Regions from separate parts of the Anaerostipes sp. 494a genome, predicted to be linked through region 2. Evidence: predicted binding sites of a transcription regulator. Region 2 holds the regulator's gene; each other region holds the start of a gene.
What was found. The regulator NrdR, encoded in region 2, represses ribonucleotide reductase genes. The targets are predictions, from matches to a motif close to CACAANATNTTGTG.

Region 1: nrdD (anaerobic ribonucleoside-triphosphate reductase) is a predicted target of NrdR. The motif match lies at 3,876-3,889, and genes of this name have one in related genera.
Region 3: nrdD (anaerobic ribonucleoside-triphosphate reductase) is a predicted target of NrdR. The motif match lies at 4,434-4,447, and genes of this name have one in related genera.

The regions. Positions count from the first base shown of each region.
Region 1 covers NZ_MJIF01000001.1:670,401-678,475, reverse strand. Annotated here, with positions in the region: gene BHF70_RS03575 (phosphoribosylformylglycinamidine synthase) at 1-100, shown strand, start outside; gene BHF70_RS03570 (HlyC/CorC family transporter) at 165-1,439, opposite strand; gene BHF70_RS03565 (methylated-DNA--[protein]-cysteine S-methyltransferase) at 1,568-2,029, shown strand; partial or broken gene BHF70_RS13000 (MATE family efflux transporter) at 2,175-3,241, shown strand; gene BHF70_RS03555 (manganese efflux pump MntP) at 3,252-3,809, shown strand; gene nrdD (anaerobic ribonucleoside-triphosphate reductase) at 3,944-6,133, shown strand; gene nrdG (anaerobic ribonucleoside-triphosphate reductase activating protein) at 6,145-6,630, shown strand; gene BHF70_RS03540 (LytR/AlgR family response regulator transcription factor) at 6,758-7,483, shown strand; gene BHF70_RS03535 (ABC transporter substrate-binding protein) at 7,784-8,075, opposite strand, start outside.
Region 2 covers NZ_MJIF01000001.1:451,060-459,134, reverse strand. Annotated here, with positions in the region: gene BHF70_RS02420 (RnfABCDGE type electron transport complex subunit G) at 1-40, shown strand, start outside; gene rsxE (electron transport complex subunit RsxE) at 42-743, shown strand; gene rsxA (electron transport complex subunit RsxA) at 755-1,330, shown strand; gene BHF70_RS02405 (RnfABCDGE type electron transport complex subunit B) at 1,343-2,161, shown strand; gene BHF70_RS02400 (YlmC/YmxH family sporulation protein) at 2,263-2,511, shown strand; gene nrdR (transcriptional regulator NrdR) at 2,561-3,010, shown strand; gene BHF70_RS02390 (YifB family Mg chelatase-like AAA ATPase) at 3,075-4,601, shown strand; gene dprA (DNA-processing protein DprA) at 4,591-5,685, shown strand; gene topA (type I DNA topoisomerase) at 5,732-7,831, shown strand; gene codY (GTP-sensing pleiotropic transcriptional regulator CodY) at 7,846-8,075, shown strand, end outside.
Region 3 covers NZ_MJIF01000001.1:1,318,874-1,326,948, forward strand. Annotated here, with positions in the region: gene uvrC (excinuclease ABC subunit UvrC) at 1-1,165, opposite strand, end outside; gene nrdG (anaerobic ribonucleoside-triphosphate reductase activating protein) at 1,599-2,090, opposite strand; gene nrdD (anaerobic ribonucleoside-triphosphate reductase) at 2,090-4,210, opposite strand; gene BHF70_RS06690 (Ger(x)C family spore germination protein) at 4,515-5,048, opposite strand; gene BHF70_RS06695 (GerAB/ArcD/ProY family transporter) at 5,032-6,087, opposite strand; gene BHF70_RS06700 (spore germination protein) at 6,077-7,588, opposite strand; gene BHF70_RS06705 (GntR family transcriptional regulator) at 7,922-8,075, opposite strand, start outside.

The DNA of each region.
Region 1 (8,075 bases), 220 kb from region 2:
GATGGGACATTCTGAAAGACGTGATAGTTATGTTGGAATTAATATCTATGGAGATAAGGATCAGAAAATCTTTGAATCTGGTGTAGATTATTTTAGATAGAAAAAAAATAAGACCATGACTCTCAAATTGAAGTCATGGTCTTATTCATTACATAACATATTTCTTATTCAGTTTCAGTATGAGATTTTCTTTTCATGTGAATCGTTTCCATGCGATTTTTTTCAACATGATCAATCTGAAAAATAAACTGTTGATCTTCAGCGGTTTCCCCTTCTTCTGGGAGGTGATCCAGTAGTTCGATCATATAACCGCCAAGTGAATCGTAGTCTTCAGATGTAATATCAGTATCAATCAGATCATTTAGATCGTCCAGTTTCATGGAAGCATCTACAAGATAGGATCCATCATCCAGCTGCTGGAAACTGTTCATTTCATCTTGGTCATATTCATCACGGATTTCACCAAAAATTTCTTCTACAATATCTTCTAATGTAATAAGTCCAGCAGTAATTCCATATTCATCTAATACAATAGAGAAACTAACAGATTTTTCCCGCATTTGAGATAAAAGGCTGGAAACTTTTTGTGTTTCATAAGTAAAAAAAGGTTCTCTTAGAACATCTTTTAGCTGGAAAACTTCATCACGATGTTTTGTTCTGTAAAAATATACATCTTTTAAATATACGATGCCAACAACTTTATCTTTGCTTCCTTCGTAGACTGGGAGTCTGGAAAAACGTGCTTCTGTAAATGTTTCCATAACTTCATCATATGAGGAATCAATAGAGACGAAGGATACATCGATTCTTGGAATCATTATGTCTTTGGCAATTGCATCCTTAAAATCAAAAACATTGTTTAACATATCCTTTTCATCATCTTCAATAACCCCGTCTTCATGACTGACATCTACAATGGTGCGCAGCTCCCTCTCAGTCATAATTTGTTTGGATTGTTTAGAATCAATATGAAGCAGAATCAGCAGCCCTGTTGAAAGTTTATTGATGATAAAAACAACAGGAGTTAAAAGTCTGGTAATAAAATAAATGCTGGAAGCATAAGATAACGCAAGCTTTGTGTTCTTAATAGTTGCATAAGTCTTTGGTGTAATTTCACCAAAAATTAAAACAAGAACAGTCAAAATACCAGTTGCAATACCAGCTCCCATATTGCCGAAAATTTCAATGGCCAGGGTTGTAGATAAAGATGTAACAGATATATTTACAAGGTTATTTCCAACCAGAATGCTGGAAAGCATCTGACTGGGATTCTCGATAAGCTTCAAAACGGTTTCTGCCCGCTTATCACCATCTTCTGCTATTGCACGAACTGCATGCTGGTTAACTGTTGTTAAGGCAGTTTCTGCTGAAGAAAAATAAGCAGAAAGAGCTAATAAAATAATAATTCCTATAAGCTGGAATATGACACTGGGGTCCAAATTAAAATCCCTCCTAGATAAAATTAAAAAATTGTTTTCATGTTCAATTACCACAATTTTACGAAAGAAATTAAGACTTGTCAACTCTATTCAATCTGATACAATGTATATGTAAAGGAGATGGGCATATGAGATACTATTACGATTATAATTTTCCAATCGGAAGATTAACAATTGTGGATGACGGGCATGGCATATGTGGCATACATTTCCACACACAAGGAAGAGACGTCGGAATGAAAAGAGAAACCCCAAATATTCAGAATACTGCATATCAGCTGACGGAATATTTTGCTGGAGAGAGAACAGAATTTGATCTTCCCTTATCTTTTCATGGAACAGAATTTCAACAGAAGGTTTGGAAAGCATTGTGTGAGATACCTTACGGACAGACTTGTACATATAAGGATATTGCAGAGAAGATTGGAATTCCAAAGGGCTGCAGGGCGGTTGGAATGGCGAATAATCAGAATCCAATAGCTATAGTGGTGCCATGCCACAGAGTAATTGGAATTAATGGATCTTTAACTGGATATTCAGGAGGACTGGATTTAAAAGAATTTCTTTTAGAATTGGAACATGCACTTTAATCGTCTTTTCCAGGTGATTTATTAAGAGAAGGAGTATTATGTCTTGACATAATATTCCTTTTATTTATACAATAAGAAGTTGTGTATTATGAGCAGCAACGTTTCGGTTATTAATAAGATAAGAGGCAAAAAGGGAAAGAAAGATATGAAAGGGAAAAAAGAGAATATAGAAGAAAATAAAATGGGAACTATGCCGGTATCTAAGCTGGTAATTTCTATGTCATTTCCCATGATGATTTCAATGACTGTTCAGGCATTATATAATGTTGTAGATAGTATTTTTGTATCCAGATTAAGCGAGCATGCATTGACAGCAGTATCAATGGCATTCCCCATACAGAATTTGATGATTGCTGTTGTAGCAGGACTGGCTGTCGGAATTAATTCTCTTCTTTCCAGAAGTCTGGGAGAAGGGAATCAGGAAAAAGTAAATAGCTGTGCTGATCATGGGTTGTTTCTGGTGTCTATTGGTTATTTGATTTTTTTATGTACAGGTCTATTTTTGTCCATGGATTTATGGTAAAGCAAACAAATATTCCGACCATTGTTTAAGGAGGAACAATGTATCTGAGAATATGTTGTATCTGTTCCTTCGGACTTATGGGGCAGATGACTTTTGAAAGACTTCTTCAGTCTACAGGAAGAACTATTTATACTATGATTACTCAGGGAATGGGAGCACTGATCAATATTATTCTGGATCCTATTCTTATTTTTGGATATTTTGGTTTGCCTAAAATGGGAATAGCAGGAGCAGCAACTGCAACTGTTATTGGACAGAATGCAGCTTGGATTCTCGCTATGTTTTATTATGCAGTCCATCGGGTCTGTTATGCAGTTGGAATTATGGCAGTTGGATTGGTTATTATCCAAACGATACCTGGAAGGCTATTAATGCTGTTTGATGCTTCGGAAACGATGTTGCAGATTGGTGTTCCGGCCTTAAGAATTATTAGTCTGAGCTTTGTTTTTGCAGGATATTGCGTTATTTTATCAGGGGTATTTCAGGCTTTGGGAAATGGAATCTACAGTATGATGGTTTCTGTTGCAAGGCAGTTAATAGTATTGCTTCCAGTAGCATTTTTATTTTCAAGGATTGGGGAATTATCCATGGTTTGGTTTGCTTATCCAGTTGCAGAAATTGCTTCTGTGGCAGTAAGTACATTTTTTTACCGAAGAATTAATCATCATATAATACATTACATAAGATAGGAGAAAAAACATGGATTTTTTGACACTGTTGATTTTATCAGTAGGACTGGCAATGGATGCTTTTGCAGTATCGATTTGTAAAGGACTTGCTATGAAAAGGGCAACTATTGAAAAAGCTTCTGTGGTAGGATTGTGGTTTGGAGTTTTTCAGGCCGGAATGCCCGTTTTAGGATACTTATTAGGGACACAGTTCAAAGAGCAGATTACAAGGGTAGATCACTGGATTGCTTTTATCCTTCTGGGAATGATCGGAATGAATATGATAAAAGAAGCAGAATCTGAAGATGAAGAAGCAGATGATTCGCTGGCTGTTAAGGAAATGTTTCTTTTAGCAGTTGCCACCAGCATTGATGCTTTAGCTGTTGGAATCACGTTTGCTTTTTTAAAGGTAAATATTGTTGAAGCAGCTTCTACGATTGGAATCAGCACATTTGTTATATCTGCAGCAGGAGTAAAAATCGGGAATCTATTTGGGACAAAATATAAATCTAAAGCAGAACTGGCAGGAGGAGTAATTCTGATACTTTTAGGTATGAAGATTCTTTTGGAGCATTTAGGAGTGTTATAAAGAATTATAAAAAGATGAAAGATTTCCTTTCTTTTTTTCATAAAACGGTGTATGATAGGGATGCAGCACAATATGTTGTGTCTGAAGAATGAACTAATAACAATATTTGGTATAAAATATATGAGGTGGAAAATATGAATTCTGAAGTAAAAACGAAGATAATCAAACGAAATGGAGAAGAGGTAGAGTTTAATATTGAGAAAATCAGTAATGCCATAGGCAAAGCAAATAAAGAAGTGCCAAAGATTCATCAAATGAATAAATATCAGATTGTTGCCATTGCAGATAATGTTGCACAGCAGGTAAAAACATCTTCCCACGCGGTTAACGTGGAAGATATCCAGAATATGGTTGAAACAGGAATCATGGAGATGAGAGGTTATGAGGTAGCACAGAAATATGTGAGATACCGTTATAAGAGAGAAATCTCCAGAAAATCAAATACAACAGATGATGGAATTTTGTCATTGCTGGAGAACATAAACGAAGAGGTTAATCAGGAAAATTCTAATAAGAATCCAGTAATCAATTCAACGCAGAGAGATTATATGGCTGGAGAAGTCAGTAAGGATTTATCCAAACGTGTTCTGCTTCCAGATGAAATCGTCAAAGCTCATGAAGAAGGTATCATCCATTTTCATGATTCTGATTACTTTGCTCAGAAAGAACATAATTGCGATTTGATCAATTTGGAAGATATGCTCCAGAATGGGACAGTTATTAGTGAAACTATGATTGAAAAACCCCATTCATTTTTTACAGCATGTAATGTGACTACACAGATCGTTGCTCAGGTTGCAAGTAACCAATATGGAGGACAGTCATTTACACTTGCTCATCTTGCCCCATTTGTAGATATTAGTCGTAAGAAACTTCGTCAAAATGTTATTCGAGAAAGAAAAGCATCTGGTGAAAGCATGGATGAAACGATTATTGATAAGATTACTGAGATGCGTCTTTATGATGAAGTCAAACAGGGAATTCAAACTATTCAGTATCAGCTTGTTACATTGATGACATGTAATGGACAGGCACCATTTGTTACTGTTTTTATGTATCTGGATGAAGTGCCGGAAGGACAGATAAGAGACGATCTTGCACTTGTTATTGAAGAAGTGCTGAAACAGAGAATCCAGGGAGTAAAAAATGAAAAAGGTGTATGGATTACACCTGCCTTTCCAAAGCTGATTTATGCATTGGATGATGATAATATTACACCGGATTCAAAATACTGGTATTTAACAGAGCTGGCAGCCAAATGTACAGCAAAACGTATGGTTCCGGATTATATATCAGCAAAAGTAATGCGGCAGTTAAAACAGGGAGATGTGTATACCTGTATGGGATGCCGTTCTTTCCTTACAGTGGAAGATTCACAGAGAAATCCTGATGGAAGTCATAAATATTATGGACGTTTTAATCAGGGGGTTGTTACGATCAATCTTGTTGATGTGGCATGTTCTTCTTATGGAGATATGAGTAGATTCTGGGAAATTCTAGAAGAACGTCTGGAATTATGCCATCGTGCTTTAAGATGTCGCCATGAAAGGCTGTTAGGAACTGTTTCAGATGTTGCACCGATTTTATGGCAGCATGGAGCACTTGCACGTTTGAAAAAAGGAGAAAAAATTGACAAATTGTTATACAATGGATACTCAACTATTTCTCTTGGATACGCGGGTCTTTATGAAATGTGCGTCAGAATGACGGGTAAATCACACACTGATCCTGCTGGAAAAGAATTTGCATTAAAGGTAATGCAAAAACTTAATGATAAATGTAAAGAATGGAAAGAAGCAGAAAATATCAGTTATTCTGTATATGGAACTCCAATGGAATCTACCACATATAAATTTGCCAAGTGTCTTCAGAAACGATTTGGAATTATTGAAGGAGTTACAGATAAAAATTATATTACAAATAGTTATCATGTTCATGTAACGGAGGAAATCGATGCATTTACCAAATTGGAATTTGAATCAGAATTCCAGAAATTATCTCCGGGAGGAGCTATCAGTTATATTGAAGTCCCTAATATGCAGAATAATATTCAGGCAGTACTGACTGTCATGCAGTTTATTTATGATAATATTATGTATGCGGAATTAAATACTAAAAGCGATTATTGTGAAGTATGCGGTTATGATGGAGAAATTAAGATAGAGAAAGATGAATCCGGGAAATTAATTTGGAAATGTCCAAACTGTGGAAATACTGATCAGGATCATATGTTTGTTGCACGGCGGACATGTGGTTATATAGGAACTCAATTCTGGAATCAGGGTCGTACACAGGAAATAAAAGATAGAGTTCTTCATTTATAAAAGGTGATAATATGTATTATGGGAATATAAAAAAGTGTGATATTGCCAATGGACCAGGAGTTAGGGTCAGCCTTTTTGTATCAGGCTGTCGAAATTGCTGCCCTGGATGTTTTAATAGGGAAACCTGGGATTTTCAATATGGACAGCCTTACACACAAGAAACGGAAGATCAGATTATTAAAATGCTGAGACCTGATTATATTGAAGGATTTTCTCTTTTGGGAGGGGAACCATTTGAGGAAGAAAATCAGGAAGTTTTGTGTAAGCTGTTAAAGAAGATCAAGACCTTTTATCCAGATAAAACTGTATGGTGTTATACAGGATACACATTTGATTCTGATCTGCAGGAAGGTGGAAAAAAATATACAGAAAATACTAAAGAAATGCTATCATATATTGATATACTTGTAGATGGACAGTTTATTGAAGAAGAAAAAGATATTTCCCTGCAGTTTAGAGGGAGCAGAAATCAGAGGATTATAGAGATAAATAATTAGAAAAAGAAGTATTTTGCATGAAAATGTAGAATACTTCTTTTTTGTACTGAAAATATAGTAAAAATATGTTATCATTAACATAGATTTTGATTCTATGAGTTAAAGTAATAAAGTGAGGGTTATATCAGTGGTCCAAAGAATTGTCATATGCGATGATAATAAAAAAGAACTGGAGGATGCCGCAAGGCTTATTCGGGAATTTTTTGATGAAATAAAAAAAGATATAGAGATTACACAATATAGGAGTGGACAAAGTCTTGTTGAAGATTGCCAGAATGGGAAAATATATCCCGATATATTATTTATTGATATTGAAATGAATGGTCTGACGGGTATTGAAACTGTAAAGTACATTAATCAATCTATACCGCAATGTTCTGTGGTTTATATGACGAATTATCTGGAATATGCCACAGAAGTATATACTACGGATCATATATATTATGTAATGAAATATGAATTAAAGCAACGTCTTCCGGAAATCTACCAGAAATGGCTGCATTTAAATCAGGAATATAATGAAAAAGTTCAGATTCCAATAAAGAACAGTGGATTTGAAATTGTGCGATTAAAAGATATTTTATATGCAGAACGAAAGAACAGAATAACATATATTTTTACAGAGAAGAAGGTTATTCAGACAAAAATGAAGATAGTGGAACTGGAAGAAATTCTAGATGAGTCGAAGATTGTTCGATGTCATGCAAGTTTTATGGTTGGAATGTGTCATATCATAAGATTCCAGAGAGAAGAGATTCTTGTAAAGGATGGTACTAAAATTCCAGTCAGCCGCAGATATCAGAAAGAAGTACGTGAAAAGTATCTGCAGTGGTTCGAGTCACATTTATTCTAAATTTGCAATGAGAGTCAATATATGCAAAATTAGACAAAAAAATGACAAAACTGGAAAAGATTTTATAGATAAAGTGAAGTATAATATAAATGTGCGTCAGGGGAGGATAATTCATCAAAGGGGAATTAGAAAGTATAGATGCCACGGTACGGTATGTCATAAATCAATATGGTACAAGGATGTTTGTTTAGAGGATATTGTCTTGTGTAGGAGCGGAGACGATATCCCGGACAACATAAGTGAAATGTTAAAATGTTGCCGGAAGTTGTTGAGACTTCCGGCTTTTATCATTTAAAATGATCAGTAAGATGCTTTTTTTGCAAAAGATTGATCAATAAGTTTATCAAATGGAACATTTTCTTTTAACTCACCGGCATCTTTTAAAATATCCTGGAGCAGGTTGAAACCATCTTTGGAAAAATCTGGAGTTGTTTTATAAGTGTCCTGTTTTTTATAACGCTTTATGATCTTTGTCAGGTCGTTCTTGGATACATCAGGAAATTGATTGCCGATGACTTCTGCAATATCTTCTGGAGAATGTTTTTCGACATAGGATTGGCCTTTTGCAATGGCATTGGTAAAACCCTGAATG
Region 2 (8,075 bases):
CTGTGTTGCATATGCAAAGAGCCTGAAGGGAGGTAAGTAAGATGAAACCAAATCCAATAGAACGTTTGATTAATGGTATCGTAAAAGAAAACCCAACCTTCGTATTAATGTTAGGTATGTGTCCGACACTTGCTGTAACAACATCAGCAATCAATGGTGCAGGAATGGGCTTATCAACAACAGCTGTATTAATGTTTTCCAATCTGATTATTTCAGCATTAAGAAATATAATTCCAGACAGAGTCAGAATTCCAGGATATATTGTTGTTATCGCTTCCCTGGTAACAATTGTTCAGTTTTTACTTCAGGGTTATGTGCCATCTGTAAATGCAGCATTGGGACTTTACATTCCTCTGATCGTAGTTAACTGTATCATCCTTGGACGTGCTGAATCATTTGCAGCAAAAAATGGTCCTATTGTATCATTTTTTGATGGACTTGGAATGGGACTTGGTTTTACTATTGCATTGACATTAATCGGTGCTTTCCGTGAATTACTGGGAGCAGGACAGATTTTTGGAATGCAGGTTATGCCAGCATCCTATGAACCAATTACAATCTTTATTCTTGCTCCAGGAGCATTCTTTGTATTAGCTTGTCTGGTTGCAGCTCAGAATAAGATCAGAAGTAAAAAACCTGGAAAGAAAGCACCTGCATCTACAGGATGTGGAGATTGTGCCAACTGTGGAAATAGTGCATGTGGCTCCAGAAGCTTTTTTGATACAACAGTCGATGATAAATAAGGAGGATTATTATGAAGGATTTATTGTTAATTGCCATTGGGTCCGCCCTGGTAAATAACGTCGTATTAAGCCAGTTCCTTGGTTTGTGTCCTTTCCTTGGAGTTTCTAAAAAAGTTGAAACTGCTGGCGGAATGGGTGCAGCGGTCATCTTCGTTATTACCATCGCATCAGCCGTAACTAATTTAATTTATTCGTTTATTTTAGTTCCAACAGGACTGGAATATCTGCAGACTATCGTATTTATTCTGGTAATTGCAGCATTAGTACAGTTCGTAGAATTAGTATTGAAAAAATCCATGCCGGCATTGTATGAAGCATTGGGAGTATATCTTCCTCTGATTACAACAAACTGTGCTGTACTTGGTGTGGCTTTAACTAATGTGCAGAACAGCTATAGTTTTGTTACCAGTGTTGTAAATGGTATTGGTACTTCCATTGGATTTACCGTTGCTATCGTAATCCTGGCTGGTATTCGTGAAAGAATGGAACATAATAATATACCGGAATCTTTTAAAGGAATGCCAATTACTCTTGTAACTGCAGGGTTGATGGCAATTGCTTTCTTTGGATTCTCAGGAATCATATAGGAGGTAGTAGGAATGGACGTTACAGCAATTATTCTTGCGGCCGTCGTTGTAGGAGGAACTGGACTGGTAATTGCCATCTTACTTGGAATTGCCTCTGAGAAATTTAAAGTTCCTGTTGACGAAAAAGAAGTCGCAATCAGAGCAGAACTTCCTGGAAACAACTGTGGTGGATGTGGCTATGCAGGTTGTGATGGCCTTGCAAAAGCAATCGCAAATGGTGAAGCACCGGTTAACGGATGTCCTGTTGGTGGACCAGCAGCTGCAGAAAAAATCAGTGCAATCATGGGAGTTGAAGCAGGAGAATTTGTAAAGAAAGTGGCATTTGTAAAATGTGCCGGAACTTGTGAAAAAGCAGCTGATAAATATAAGTATAGTGGAACACAGAGCTGTATTGAAGCTATGACAGTGCCAGGTGCGGGACCAAAAGCCTGCGAATATGGATGTCTTGGTTTTGGAAGCTGTGCAAATGTTTGCCCGGAAGATGCAATTTCTATTGTAAACGGAATTGCTTATATTGACAAAGAAGCATGTGTTGCATGTGGTAAATGTACAGAAATCTGTCCGAAAGGATTGATTGAGCTTGTACCATATGATAAAAAATGTAAAGTACAATGTAGTTCTAAAGACTTTGGAAAAGCCGTTATGTCTGTATGTAAGGCCGGATGTATCGGTTGTAAAGCCTGTGAAAAGGCTTGTAAACTGGGAGCTATTACCGTTGAAAATAATATTGCCAAGATCGATTATGACAAATGTGTTGGATGCGGATTATGTGCAAATAAATGTCCAAAGGGCATTATTACAGGAAAAAAAGAAGTTAAGAAAGAAGCCTAGACTTTTGAGATGTCTGGGTGCACAAGACAGGGAGAATTTTCTTCCTGTCTTTTTGTATAAGATGCTTTGGTTTTGAATATAAATGAAAAAAAGGTGTTTTTATGAATTTTCTTGAGCTGCGGCAAAAGGATGTAATCAATTGTAAGACTGGAGAAAGACTTGGTTTTGTGATTGATCTGGAATTTGAGCTTGAAAACGGATGTATATGCTTTTTAATTGTTCCAAAAGCGGAAAAACTAATCCGTTGCTTTGGAAAAAATCAGATATATAGAATACCATATAAAAAAATTGTCAAAATTGGGCATGATACAATTCTTGTAGATATAAATGAAAAAGAATGTTTGAAGTAGAATATAAAAAATGTTATACTGCAAGCAAAAGAAACGGAGGTAGCGAAAGATGAAGTGTCCATATTGTGGAAGTGAAAGTTCCAGAGTTATTGATTCAAGACCAGCGGACGATAATAATGCCATTCGTCGGAGAAGACAATGTGATGACTGCAGTAAACGTTTTACCACATATGAAAAGATTGAAACAGAGCCATTATCAGTAATCAAAAAGGATAAAACAAGGCAGTTATATGATAGAAACAAGATACGTCATGGAATTGTTCAGTCATGTCATAAATTACCTATTTCCATGGCTCAGATTGATCAGGCAGTGGATGAGATTGAGACAAAGATTTTTAACCTGGGATTCAGGGAAGTTGAAACATCTCTTATAGGAGAAATTGTCATGGACAAAATCAAAGATCTGGATGAAGTGGCATATGTGCGTTTTGCTGCAATCTATCGCGAATTTAAAGATGTAAATACTTTTATGAATGAATTAAAGAAGCTCTTGAAATAATTTCCAATTATGGTATGATAATCCTATCATTTTGGAAAACCTTCCTGAGAAGAAGGAGTCAGTTATGATTTATCAGGAAGTGCAAAGTGGCATTGTTTCAGGTGTCACGGGACATTTAATTCATGTAGAAGTTGAAATCAGAAATGGTCTTCCCTATTTTACTATGGTAGGCTATTTATCCAAGGAAGCCGCAGAGGCACGAGAGCGAGTTGCCTCTGCACTTCGATCTATCGGGCATCCATTGCCATCTATGAAAATCACAGTTAATTTATCCCCTGCAAATATCAGAAAAAGCGGCACAGCATTTGATTTTCCCATTGCTGTAGCCTTTTTAGCATGTCTGGGCTTAATACCATCCGATCAATTACATAACTTTTGTGTGCTTGGAGAACTGGGTCTTAATGGGAGAATTCATGGTGTTGGAAATTGTCTTCCCATTATTTTAGAAGCAAGGAAGCAGGGAATAAAGAAATTTTTTGTTGCAGAAGATGATCGAGATTCTCTGGATTCCATTGAAGGAATTGAAATATTTTATATGAAAACTTTGGAAAATGTCATAGACTTTTTTCATGGAAAACTTAAAAAGAATCATTTCAAAAGAAAGATAGAATGGGAGAACAGAGAGTATCCTGAAGACTATATTGATATAAAAGGTCAGGAACATTTAAAACGTGCCATTGAGATCGCAGTGACCGGAAAACATCATATGTTAATTGCAGGGTCACCAGGTTCAGGCAAGACAATGGCAGTAAAAAGAATTCCTTCTATATTATATCCATTAACAGATGATGAGAGATTGGAAGTACAAAGTATATATGATGCAACAGGTGTTCCAAGGAATATCATGGATACAGACAGGCCTTTTCGAATTCCACATTCATCTATTTCTAAGGCTGCTTTTACAGGAGGAGGGAAAAATCCAAAGGCAGGAGAAATTACACTTGCGCATCTGGGAATTTTATTTTTAGATGAAATGATGGATTTTCGGACTGAATGTCTGGAAGCTTTAAAGCAGCCATTGGAAGATAATGAGATTATTATGAATCGTCTTGGGAAAAACTACATATTTCCAGCGGATTTTCAATTAATTGGTATCATGAATCCGTGTCCTTGCGGATATGGACTGGAAGAAGGAAAATGCAGGTGTTCTTACTACGAAAAACGGAGATATCTGAAGAAATTATCAGGGCCTCTTCTGGATAGGTTTGATATGATATTATCTGCAGTGGAAGAAAAGACAGCTATAGAAATTAATCAAAGTGAATCATCGAAAACCATAAAGAACAGAATTGTTGAAAATGTAAATAAAGAGAAACAGCTGCTAAGAAAAACAGGATATTCTTTTTTTAGTGAAATAAAAGCTTTTGATATGAAGAAACTATGTAATATATCAAAAGATGGAGAAGCTCTGATTTGTAATATTTACAAAGATGGAAAGATTTCTAAGAGGGGTGTTGACAAAATAAAAAAGTTATCAATGACCATTGCACTTATGGATGACCAGGAACAAATTCAGCCATATCATATCATAGAGGCTTTATCTTATCGAAATGATAGCTTTTTAAAAGAGGTGCTTGGCGATGACAGATAAATTATATTGGTATTGGTTTTCAGCTTTGTCTGGTATCAGTTCCGTAAAACAGCATCAGCTCATGGAGATTTTCTGTCATCCCAGAGAATTATTTTTGGTAAAACCTAATATAATAGAAGAAAAGTTTTCAAAAAGCCAACTGGAGACATTTATAAAAACAAGAAATATATCTTTTATTCAAGAACAATATGAGCAATTAGAAAAACAGGAAATTATATGTACTATGTTTCAGGAAGCGACATACCCGTCGCGTCTAAAAAAAATCTACGATTTTCCTTATGTATTTTTTCAAAAAGGACAACCTTATAAAGAAAAGTCTCTTAATATAGCAATCGTTGGTACAAGGTTTCCTACATCTTATGGAATAGAAATTGCCAGGAGATTTGCTAAGGAGCTGGCATCTTATAACGTTGGGGTCATAAGTGGACTTGCAAAGGGAATCGATGGAGCAGCTCATAGAGGAGCAATGTCTCAAACCGGAATGACAACAGGTATTCTTGGGTGTGGAATTGATAAAATTTATCCAAAAGATAATTATCAGTTATTTCATGAAATGTATTTAACCCAAACAGTCCTATCAGAATATCCACCTGGAGTACCTCCATATTCATGGAATTTTCCAAAAAGGAACAGACTGATCAGTGGATTAAGTGACGGAGTTGTTGTTGTAGAAGCTGAGAAAAAAAGCGGTTCATTGATTACAGCAGACTGTGGACTGGAACAAAATAAAGAGATATTTGCAGTGCCGGGACCGGTTACACAAAAAAAGCATGAGGGTTGTCATAGATTGATAAAAGAAGGTGCAAAGCTAACAGAATCTGTTGAAGATATTCTGACAGAATTCCCGGATTTCACAAAATATTCAGGAAATTTCAGTCAATTTATGGGAAAATGTCTTGCGGTTACAGAAAAAAAGGTGTATGATGTGTTAGATTTGTATCCGAAACATTTAAATGAAATCGTATATTTATCAGGGCTATCATTTGAAAAAACCCTGGAAGTATTGTTTCATTTGGAATCGGATGGCTATGTGAAACAGGTACACCATAATATATATATAAGATGTGAGATGCCAACTGTTTAGAAGGAGGCATTCTTGAATAAAAATCTTAGCAAGGGGTAAGTATAATATGCCAAAATATCTAGTAATCGTTGAATCACCAGCGAAAGCAAAAACAATTAAAAAATTTCTTGGTAAGAATTACGAGGTAATTGCATCAAACGGACATGTCAGGGATCTTCCGAAAAGTACCTTGGGAATTGATCTGGAAAATGATTTTGAACCAAAGTATATTACCATCAGAGGAAAGGGAGAGGTACTGGCAACTCTTCGTAAAGCGGTGAAAAAAGCTGATAAAGTTTATCTTGCAACTGACCCGGACCGTGAGGGAGAGGCTATTTCCTGGCATTTATATCATGCATTAAAGCTTGAGAATAAAAACTGCAGTAGAATTACCTTTAATGAAATAACAAAAAATGCAGTAAAAGATTCTATCAAACATGCCCGAGAGATTGATATGAATCTTGTAGATGCCCAGCAGGCGAGAAGAGTATTGGACCGTATTGTTGGATATCAAATCAGTCCTATTTTATGGGCTAAGATCAAAAGGGGGCTCAGTGCAGGAAGAGTGCAGTCTGTAGCACTTCGTTTGATTTGTGACCGGGAAGAAGAAATCAGTCTTTTTATTCCTCAGGAATACTGGTCATTGGATGCTTTACTGGATATGAAAGGCAGTAAAAAACCTTTAGTTGCAAAATTTACAGGAACAAAGGATAAGAAGCTTGAGATACACAGTAAAGAAGAACTTGATAGAATTCTGAATGACCTGAACGGAAAAGATTTCAAGGTGGATTCGGTCAAAGTCACTGAACGTTTAAAGAAAAATCCTCTTCCTTTCACTACAAGTACTTTACAGCAGGATGCTTCCAGCAAGTTGAATTTTCCAACTCAGAAGACCATGAGGATTGCTCAGCAGCTGTATGAAGGTATAGACATTAAAGGAAAAGGAACCGTTGGTCTTATAACTTATCTTCGTACAGATTCCACACGTATTTCTGAAGAAGCAGATACCAATGCAAAAGAGTATATAGCAAAAACATATGGTGAAGCATATGTTGGTAATGGAAATATATCTAAGAAAAACGATAAAAAGGTTCAGGATGCCCATGAAGCTATCCGTCCAACCTATATGGAGAATTCTCCTGCAAGTATAAAAGATCAGCTGTCCAGAGATCAGTTTCGTCTGTATCAGCTGATTTGGAACCGATTTATTGCAAGCCGTATGGCACCTGCAAAGTATGAAAATACTTCAGTAAAAATCAGTGCAGGTGAATATCGTTTTTCAGCATCAGCTTCAAAAATTGTTTTTGATGGATATTTATCTGTTTATAATATAAATAATGAGAAATCTGAAGGAAATGTTATGTTAAAATCCATTGATGAAGATACACAGCTGTCATTAAATGATTTTGAAAGCAAGCAGCATTTTACTCAGCCGCCAGCACATTATACAGAAGCTTCCCTGGTTAAAACTTTAGAAGAACTGGGAATCGGTCGTCCAAGTACCTATGCACCAACTATTTCAACCATTGTTGCAAGACGTTATGTTGTAAAAGAAAAGAAAAATCTTTATGTAACAGAACTTGGAGAAGCCGTAAACTCAATGATGAAAAAAGCATTTTCTTCGATTGTAGATGTGAATTTTACGGCAATGATGGAAGGCCTTCTTGACATGGTAGAAGAAGGAAAAGTTCATTGGAAATCTATTATTGAGAACTTCTACCCTGATTTTAACATTGCTGTAAAAAATGCAGAGAAAGAACTGGAAAAAGTTGATATTGCAGATGAAGTTACAGATGTTATCTGTGATCAGTGCGGAAGAAACATGGTAGTAAAATATGGTCCATATGGTAAATTTCTTGCCTGCCCGGGATTTCCTGAATGCAGAAATACAAAACCGCATTTTGAAAAAGTAGGAGTACCATGCCCGATCTGTGGCGGTGAAGTTGTTCTAAAGAAAACGAAAAAAGGCCGCAAATATTATGGATGCGAAAATAATCCGGAATGTGATTTTATCTCATGGCAGAAGCCATCTACTGTAAAATGTGAGCGTTGTGGAAGTTATATGATTGAAAAAGGCAAGAAGCTTGTTTGTTCAAACAAAGAATGTGGTTATGTATGTAACCGTCCAGATGAAGAAGAGGTTTCTAAAGAAGTTTCCGCCAAATAAGGAGAGTATATAAAATGAGTAGTATACAGTTATTAGATAAAACAAGAAAAATCAATAAACTGTTGCATAACAATAATTCCCAAAAAGTGGTTTTTAACGACATTTGTAAAGTGCTGACAGAAGTTATGGATTCCAATGTTCTTGTAATCAGTAAAAAAGGGAAAATTCTTGGAAAAAACGAGGAACCTCATATTGAGGTGCTTCATCAGCTGATTTCAGGAAATGTAAAGGATTATGTGGATCA
Region 3 (8,075 bases), 870 kb from region 2:
AAAGTTGTTCGATCTCATGGACAGCACCTATGGTCCTTTTTTCTTCCCTCTTTATTTTTTCACGATCCATTCTCAAAATGTTCTCTGCATTTTCTTTCGCCATTTCCACCATTCGATGCTTTTGCCCTTTAACTGGAACTTTCAGATGAACCTTACTGCCTCTTTTTTTACTTAACCATTTTTCTATAATCTCCATGTCCTCCACCGGATATTCCAAAAATATTTCTCCGGGAAGATATGGAGTTCCCGCATAAAACTGTTTGATAAAAGCACTTAGAATTTTTTCGTCTGAGTTTTCTTCATTTAAATCCATATGGAAATGCTCTCTTCCAAGAAGTTTTCCCTGCCGAATAAAAAATATGGCTACAACTGCATCTTTTTCATCCTTTGCCATTGCAATCATATCTCTGTCTTCAAATCCCTGAGTATTGATTTTCTGACGATCCATGATTTTTTGTATGCTTCTCAGCAAATCTCTGTATTCCATTGCCTGCTCAAATTCCAGTTCCTTAGATGCTCTTTCCATCTTTTCCTGAAGATTCCTTGCAACTTCCTTGTAATTGCCATTTAGAAAATTTAATGTCTCTTCAATCTTTTTTCCATAATCTTCTTTAGAAATATATCCCTGACATGGACCATTACATTGCTTAATCTGATAGTACAGACACGGACGATCCTTTCCTATATCTTTAGGTAACCTGCGATTACATGTCCGTATCTTAAAAATCTTTCGAAGCAATTCTATTGTATCATTTACAGCACCTGAACTGGTATATGGTCCAAAATATCTGCAGTGATCCGGTTTCATCTTTCTTGCAAGCATAATCCTTGGAAAATCCTCATTGGTAGTCACCTTAATATACGGGTAATTTTTATCATCCTTTAACATGGTATTATATTTAGGACGATGTTCCTTGATCAGATTACTCTCCAGTACCAGCGCTTCCAGTTCAGAATCTGTAATTATATATTCAAACCAGGATATATTCTGAACCATATGCTGAATTTTTACAGACAGATTCCGACTATCCTGAAAATACTGACGCACACGGTTACAAAGCTTAATTGCCTTTCCCACATATATAATTTCATCTTTTTTATTATGCATTAAATAAACTCCTGGCTTAGCCGGGAGCTTCTTTAATTCTTCCTGAATATCAAACATTATGAACCTCCGTTTCATCATTCTAACAAAAGCTGGCAATCAAGTCTATAGCAGATGGATACAATGTAACAAGGTCTTTTCTATGTAATTAAGAACAAAGCGGACAAGTCTGCTTCAACTCCCTCTATCCCTCACTCATGAGGGACTTGCTCCGCTTTGCGCGCCAGATGCTATTGCGTAAGCAATTATCACCTTATGCATCTGGTCGCATCTTTTGCGGAGCATTTTTTATTACATAGGAAATTCAAAGGAATTTCCTATGTAATAAAAAATCCCGCCATCATCTGGCGGGATTTCTTTTTATCAAATGAAAAGAGAGGATTAAAATATATGAAAAACTATGTTTTAAGTATATCAAAATTCCTTTCTAATACAATGTAACAAAAATAAAAAATTATAAACACTTTCTAAACAAATCTAAAGATTTAAATTTCTACTGGCAGTGAAGAATGAGCCGATCTTCTTTTAATGATTGTTTTACATCAATCACCCGCTGGTTACTACTTCCTCTCCAATGAATCTTTGGATCTCGTAATTCCTCTATGTATGGTCCGTCTATCAGCACATCAATATTTTTAATTACTTCCAGTGTAGAAATTTCTTCCCAGCAAAATCCTGTATACATCCAGATTGTCTTTTCCGGAAATTTTTCTTTAATTTCTTCCACAAGAATGGTAATATCTCTGCAATTTGCCGGATGAAGAGGATCTCCACCACTTAATGTAATACCTGAAACATACGGTTTATCCAGTGCTTCAAATAATTCCTTTTTTGCCCCTTCATCAAACTCGAGTCCGCCTTTAATATCCCAGGTGACCGGATTATGACAGTTTTTACATTTGTGAGTACATCCAGAGACCCACAAAACCACCCGGAGACCGTCTCCGTTGAGCATATCATCCTTGGTTATATTATGGTAACGCATTACATGGATTTCCTTTCTGAAATTTCTGCCATTTTGGCATCATTTAGTCTCGTATCTCCTTTTACTCTGGAATAAGATAGATATCCGTTCATTCGATCAATTTTGGTGAGATTATGACTTCCACATTTTGGACATACATCCATTTCCAGTTCTTCATGTCCACAGTCATCACAATAAGCCAGAGATAAATTAACTCCTTCGTAATATCCAAGATCCATTGCACGACGCACCAGAGTTTTGATTGCCTCTTCATTATAATCGATTGGATATTTTACATATTGAATCTTTCCACCGTTGCTTAATTCCCAGAATCTTCCTTCAAGATCCTGTTTTTCTATTGGAGTAATATCTTCTGCCACATGACAATGGAAAGAATTGCTGACATATTCTCTGTCAGATACATTTTCAATAACTCCATATTTCTTACGGAACTGTTTCACCTGCAATCCACAGAGATTTTCTGCCGGAGTTCCATAAATAGCATACAAATAACCATCTTCCTTTTTAAACCTGGCTACCTGCTCATTAATATATTGTAATGTTTCCAGTGCAAACTTTCCGTCTTCCACCAGGGATTTATGGTTATAAAGCTGCTGCAGCTCATTTAATGCCGTAATTCCAAAAGATGCTGTTGCAGATTTTAACAATGGTTTGATTTTGTCATGAAGATCCAGATGTCCCCCAAGGAAACCACCTTCGCAGTACGCCAAAGGATTGGTGGACGCCTTCATCTCTCCCAGATATTCATAGGTTCTGATATGAAGCTGACGAATCAGATTCAGATAATAATCTAAAACTTCATGAAAATCTCTGCTTTCCTGTTTTGCCTTGGCATAAATCATTGGAAGATGCAGGCTGACTGCTCCTATATTAAATCTTCCTACAAATACCGGAACATCTTCCTCATCTGCCGGCTCCATTCCGCCTCTCTCATACCACGGAGATAAAAATGCACGACAACCCATGGGACTGATAATCTTTCCGTACTTTTTATACATGCTGGAAATATACCCTTCTCCCGTAAGGCTCAGCCAGTCTGGATACATAGTCTTGCTGGAACAACGGATTCCTGCTTCAAACACATCTTCCAGTTCTCCTCCTGGTCCATGGAGGTTCTTGTCATATAAAAATACAATTTTAGGAAACAGAACAGGTTTTTTATGTCCTTCCTTTCCCTGACCTTGTCTTCTTACATCCAGCATGGAAATTGTAGCCATCTTTGCAAATCGCCCGGTTCCAGTTCCTGCCGTAATGGTAATAAACGGATAATCTCCTCTGCTGGAAGAAACACTGTTAAACTTATATTCCAGTCCCTGAAATCCCTGCTCAAATTCTCTCTTTACATCCTTTAATGCTTCCGCCTCAGCTTTATCTTCAAGCAGACCCAGTTCCAGATATCTCTTTATGGCTTTATTATAGGATTTCTCTGCATAAGGCTCCAGAATCAGCTCAATATTCGGTACAGTAAATCCGCCATACTGCTGACTGGCAGCACTTAAAACAATATCTCCAATAACGTCAAAAGCTACATCCAGTGTCTTTGGCTCGTTATACCAGAGATTTCCCATTTCAAAACCGCCTTTTAACACTTCCTGCACATCAAACAGACAGCAGTTCATAGTGTCTCTGCGGGCAGACATATCATGAATATAAATATAACCATCTCTGCATGCCTGTATTTCTTCTGTAGTTAAAAAGAATTTCTTATATAACTCCTTATTTAATTCATTAAATATCAGACTTCTCTTTGTAGATACCAGTGCACTGTCTGTATTACTGTTTTCTTTGTCTCCAATATACATAATAGACTGACTTTTTTTATAAACTTCATCCAGCATCTGAACAAAATCCTGTTTATAATTTCTGTAATCGCGATAGCTTTTAGCGACCAGAGGATTCGTCTGCTCCAGAGCTCCTTCTACTACATTATGCATCTCCGAAATATGAACTTCATCTTTATGCATCTCCTGTACTTTTTTCGTTACAAAGTCACAAATAAAATCCAGTTCTTTCTGAGAAAATTTCACCAATGCACGATAAGCAGATTTATTAACTGCTACCACAACCTTCTGCACATTGAAATCCTCTCTTGTACCATCTTTCTTTACTACTTTGATCATTTAGCTCTTTCTCCCCTTTCGGCTATATCGTATAATCTTTTCTATATTCAAGACTCGCTCGCGAGTCTTGGCGCGGAATTCGGGTCTGCATAGCAGACATACTTCCAATCCGAATTCCTGCGCATCCTCGCGGAGCGTATATCAGATGGGGGATTGAAACCCGCCACTGATACATAATTGTTGCTCACCGCCTACAGAGGCGGGAGTCATCCCTCATCTGATATACTATATATAGTGTTTATTCGAAATCCATTCCACAACATAATGTGAAGTATTTCAATATTATCATTGGTCAAATAGAAAGTCAATACATTATCCGTCCTAAGGTATAATTTTTAGGTAAAGTAATTTCTTCAGAATTTTCAATAGATTTTGCCACATATTCTCCAAAAGAAATGCTCAGATTTTTTTCTTTTGAAAAAACATCAGAAATACTTTTATCTGTTTTTAGCACAAAAACAGATTTGGCAATTTGCGGATGCCTGAGCAATTCTTTTATAATCTTTGGATCTTTCACTCCATTACCAAAAATAATTACCTTTAAATGTCCAAAATTTAAATTTTTCATCTGATATTTTTCCCATTTTTTGTTGGCATCAGCAAAAGAGTCTGCCAGAAAGGTTATGGATTTTGACGGTATCTTTGTTCCTGAATTGCTTTTTTCATTATCAAAATCAGCATAAGAATATCGTACCAGGTATTGATCACCGTTTTTTTCAAATCCCATAGCCAGGATATAACTACTGTCTTCAATATCTTTCTGATTTTTGCATCCGCAGCAGCCGGTAAATATTGTCAGCAAAAGCAGAATCAGAAAACATTTAGCTGTAAATTTCATTCTTTTTTCTCCTTCTTCTACTCAGAAACAGTACCAGCGGAAAAATCATTCCAATAATCAGATTTCCATAGATGAACCACAAAAAATACTTTTGAAAAAGCGGATAAAGATCAAAAAGGAAATCAGTCATAAACAATATTCCTCCATAGGACAGCCACGCTGCTATTTTCCCTCCGTTTTGAAAAGTATTCCTAATGCTCTCATTTCCATAAAACAAATATCCGCTGAAAACACAGAAAACTCCTACGATCCAGAAAGCAATAAGAAAAATATCCAGACGGGCCATTAAACCTCCAGGCATTGCCGCTCCCTGTGCCATGGACATTACCGGATTTTCATCATACAAAATCATTTTTCTTCCCAGTGAGCCTGTCACTGCACAGAAAATTCCCATAAGAAGGATTCCCAAACCTAAAAAAGATGAAACTGTCATATTTCCTTGATTTATATTTCCTCTGTAAAACCACGCCAGTTCCATTGGATGAAGCAACGCTACTGCCCCAATCATTCCATTAACAAAGTGATTCCATGAAAATGTTGTTACACTGAGTTCCCCTAACGATAAATCTGTAAGACTTAATAGTAAAACAAAGATAACCGGAAGCAGCACAAACCAGAAAATTCCTTCCATAACCCTTCCCCGTCCTCTTAATCCACTTCTGTTAATCATCCATGCAAGAATCATCAACAGTACTCCTGCAAACCATGGCTTTCTGCCTGGAAGAAGGTAACGGGATACCATAAAAAGGATATAAATATAAAAAAAGACTCCATTTATCCAGAAACGCATATAATAAAAAACAGCCGCCAAGGGATGTCCTTTTAACATTTGCTCCATTGATATGCCCCTGGTCATTTTTTCTGTTATCAAAAAATATATTCCCGCCAGAAAGCAGGCTCCTGCTACTGAAAGGATTCCACTTTCCGCATTTTTCCCTAAAACCACCTGTGGCAGAAATAATGCCGAAGCAGAAAAAGTTTCCAGTATAAAAATCCTGTTCCCCTGCCTTTCTGTAATTACCTGATGCTTATTTTCCATGGCGTTCCTCCTTTTGCCTGATTCTTGCATCATTTTTTGTAAACTCCGGCCGTAATTTCATACTTTTCAAAGGTGCCCTGATTACATAATCCTGAAAAGCCGTGGATACACCGTGCTCTTTTGCCGTTGTAGGATACATGTAAGGAACTCCGTAATTTTCCATTTGAAACAAATGAATAAAAATTGCCAGGCATCCAAGAAAAAATCCATAAAGTCCCCAAAAAGTGCAAAAGGCGATGAGCATAAACTTCAACAGACGAAAGGCTCCTGTGAATATTTCATTGGGAATAGAAAAAGATGCAATGGCTGTCAATGAAACCACAATAACCACAATTGTACTGACAATATGGGCATCTACTGCTGCCTGTCCTACAATCAGTCCTCCAACGATTCCTATAGTCCCTCCAAGCTGTCCCGGCAGACGAATTCCTGCTTCCCGAAGAAGTTCAAAAGAAAGCTCCATCAGCAGCACTTCCACAACTACCGGAAATGGAACCCCTTCTCTGGCCGATACCAACGCCAGTAAAAAAGGGGTTGGCAGGACTTCCGGATGATAACTGGCAAGGGCCACATAAAATCCAGGCAGTCCTACGGCTAAAAAAGCTGAAATATATCGAAGTATTCTTGCAAATGTTGCTGTCTCCCATCGATTATAATAATCATCACTGGCCTGAAAAAAAACATTCAAAGTAACAGGAAGCAGCAACGCCTCAGGAGAATTATCCACAATAACAGCGATTCTTCCTTCAAGTAATCCACTGGCAGTTTTGTCAGGACGCTGTGTCAGCTGATATGTTGGAAAAGGAGTTTTTGTATTCTTCTCTAAGAACTGCTGAAGCATACTGCTGTCAAGCACTCCATCCACACACATCTCCTCTATCTGTGCTTCAATTTCTTCTAATATATCTTTTTTTACCAGATCATCTATATACATTATTGCATAATCTGTTTTACTTCTGGTACCTACCTGTTTTTGGATTACTTTCAAACGAGTGTCACGAATACGACGCCGCACCAGTGCTGTATTGGTTCTCAGACTTTCATTAAAACTGTCCTTTGGACCAACCATAGCTACTTCCTGATCCGCAGTCTGAACTCCCCGTGTCGGCGGCATTTTACTGGAAATAAGAATTGCCTGTCCCTCTCCATCAATAAATACTACTGTATTTCCAGAAAGAATTGCTGTGAAAGCTTCCTCCATAGTTGTAATCCATTTTCGATCCGCACTTTCAATCACCCATTGATCAACAGCCTGTCTTTTCTCCTGCACAGGTTCAATCAGCATAGGTTTGATCACTGATTCCTGAATCATTTCTGTATTTACCAGACCATCCATATAAACAACATAAATTCGTATATTCCTTCGTCTTCCTATATGAAACTCTTTTTTTATCAAATCATTGCAATCAGCCATCACTGCTTCTACATACTTTATATTGTTTTGAATATCCTGGGAAATCTTCCCTTTTAATTTATGATCTCGTCCATGAAACTCATCCATATCCATCGGCCTTTCTGTTTTTGATTATTATGAGAGAAAAACCGTTTTTTTATTCTCAGGAAGAGATTTTACGCTCTAACGTAAGAACAAAGCGGACAAGTCCGCTATCAACTCCCTGTATCCCTCGATCATGAGGGACTTGCTCCGCTTTGCGTGCCGATGTGCAGCAGTTTTAACTGCTTTCCTTTGCACATCTGCGCGGAGCGTTTTTGTTTCATGGGAAGGCCTTTACACTTTATCGTAGCAAAATCTTTCCATGAAATAAAAAACGCCACAGGAACACAGAGAAATTTTTTTCTCACTACGGCTCCTGTGACGTTTCTTTTTATTATGTTAGTTTTCTTCTTTTATATTACGAATTACTGTCATTTCCTGATTATAAAGATGATTCTTCATAATCTCTTTGGCCTCTTCTTTTTTCCCTGAGAACATGGCTTTAGCCATTGCCTTATGTTCTTTCAGAAGACTTGCATGATATTCTGTATCT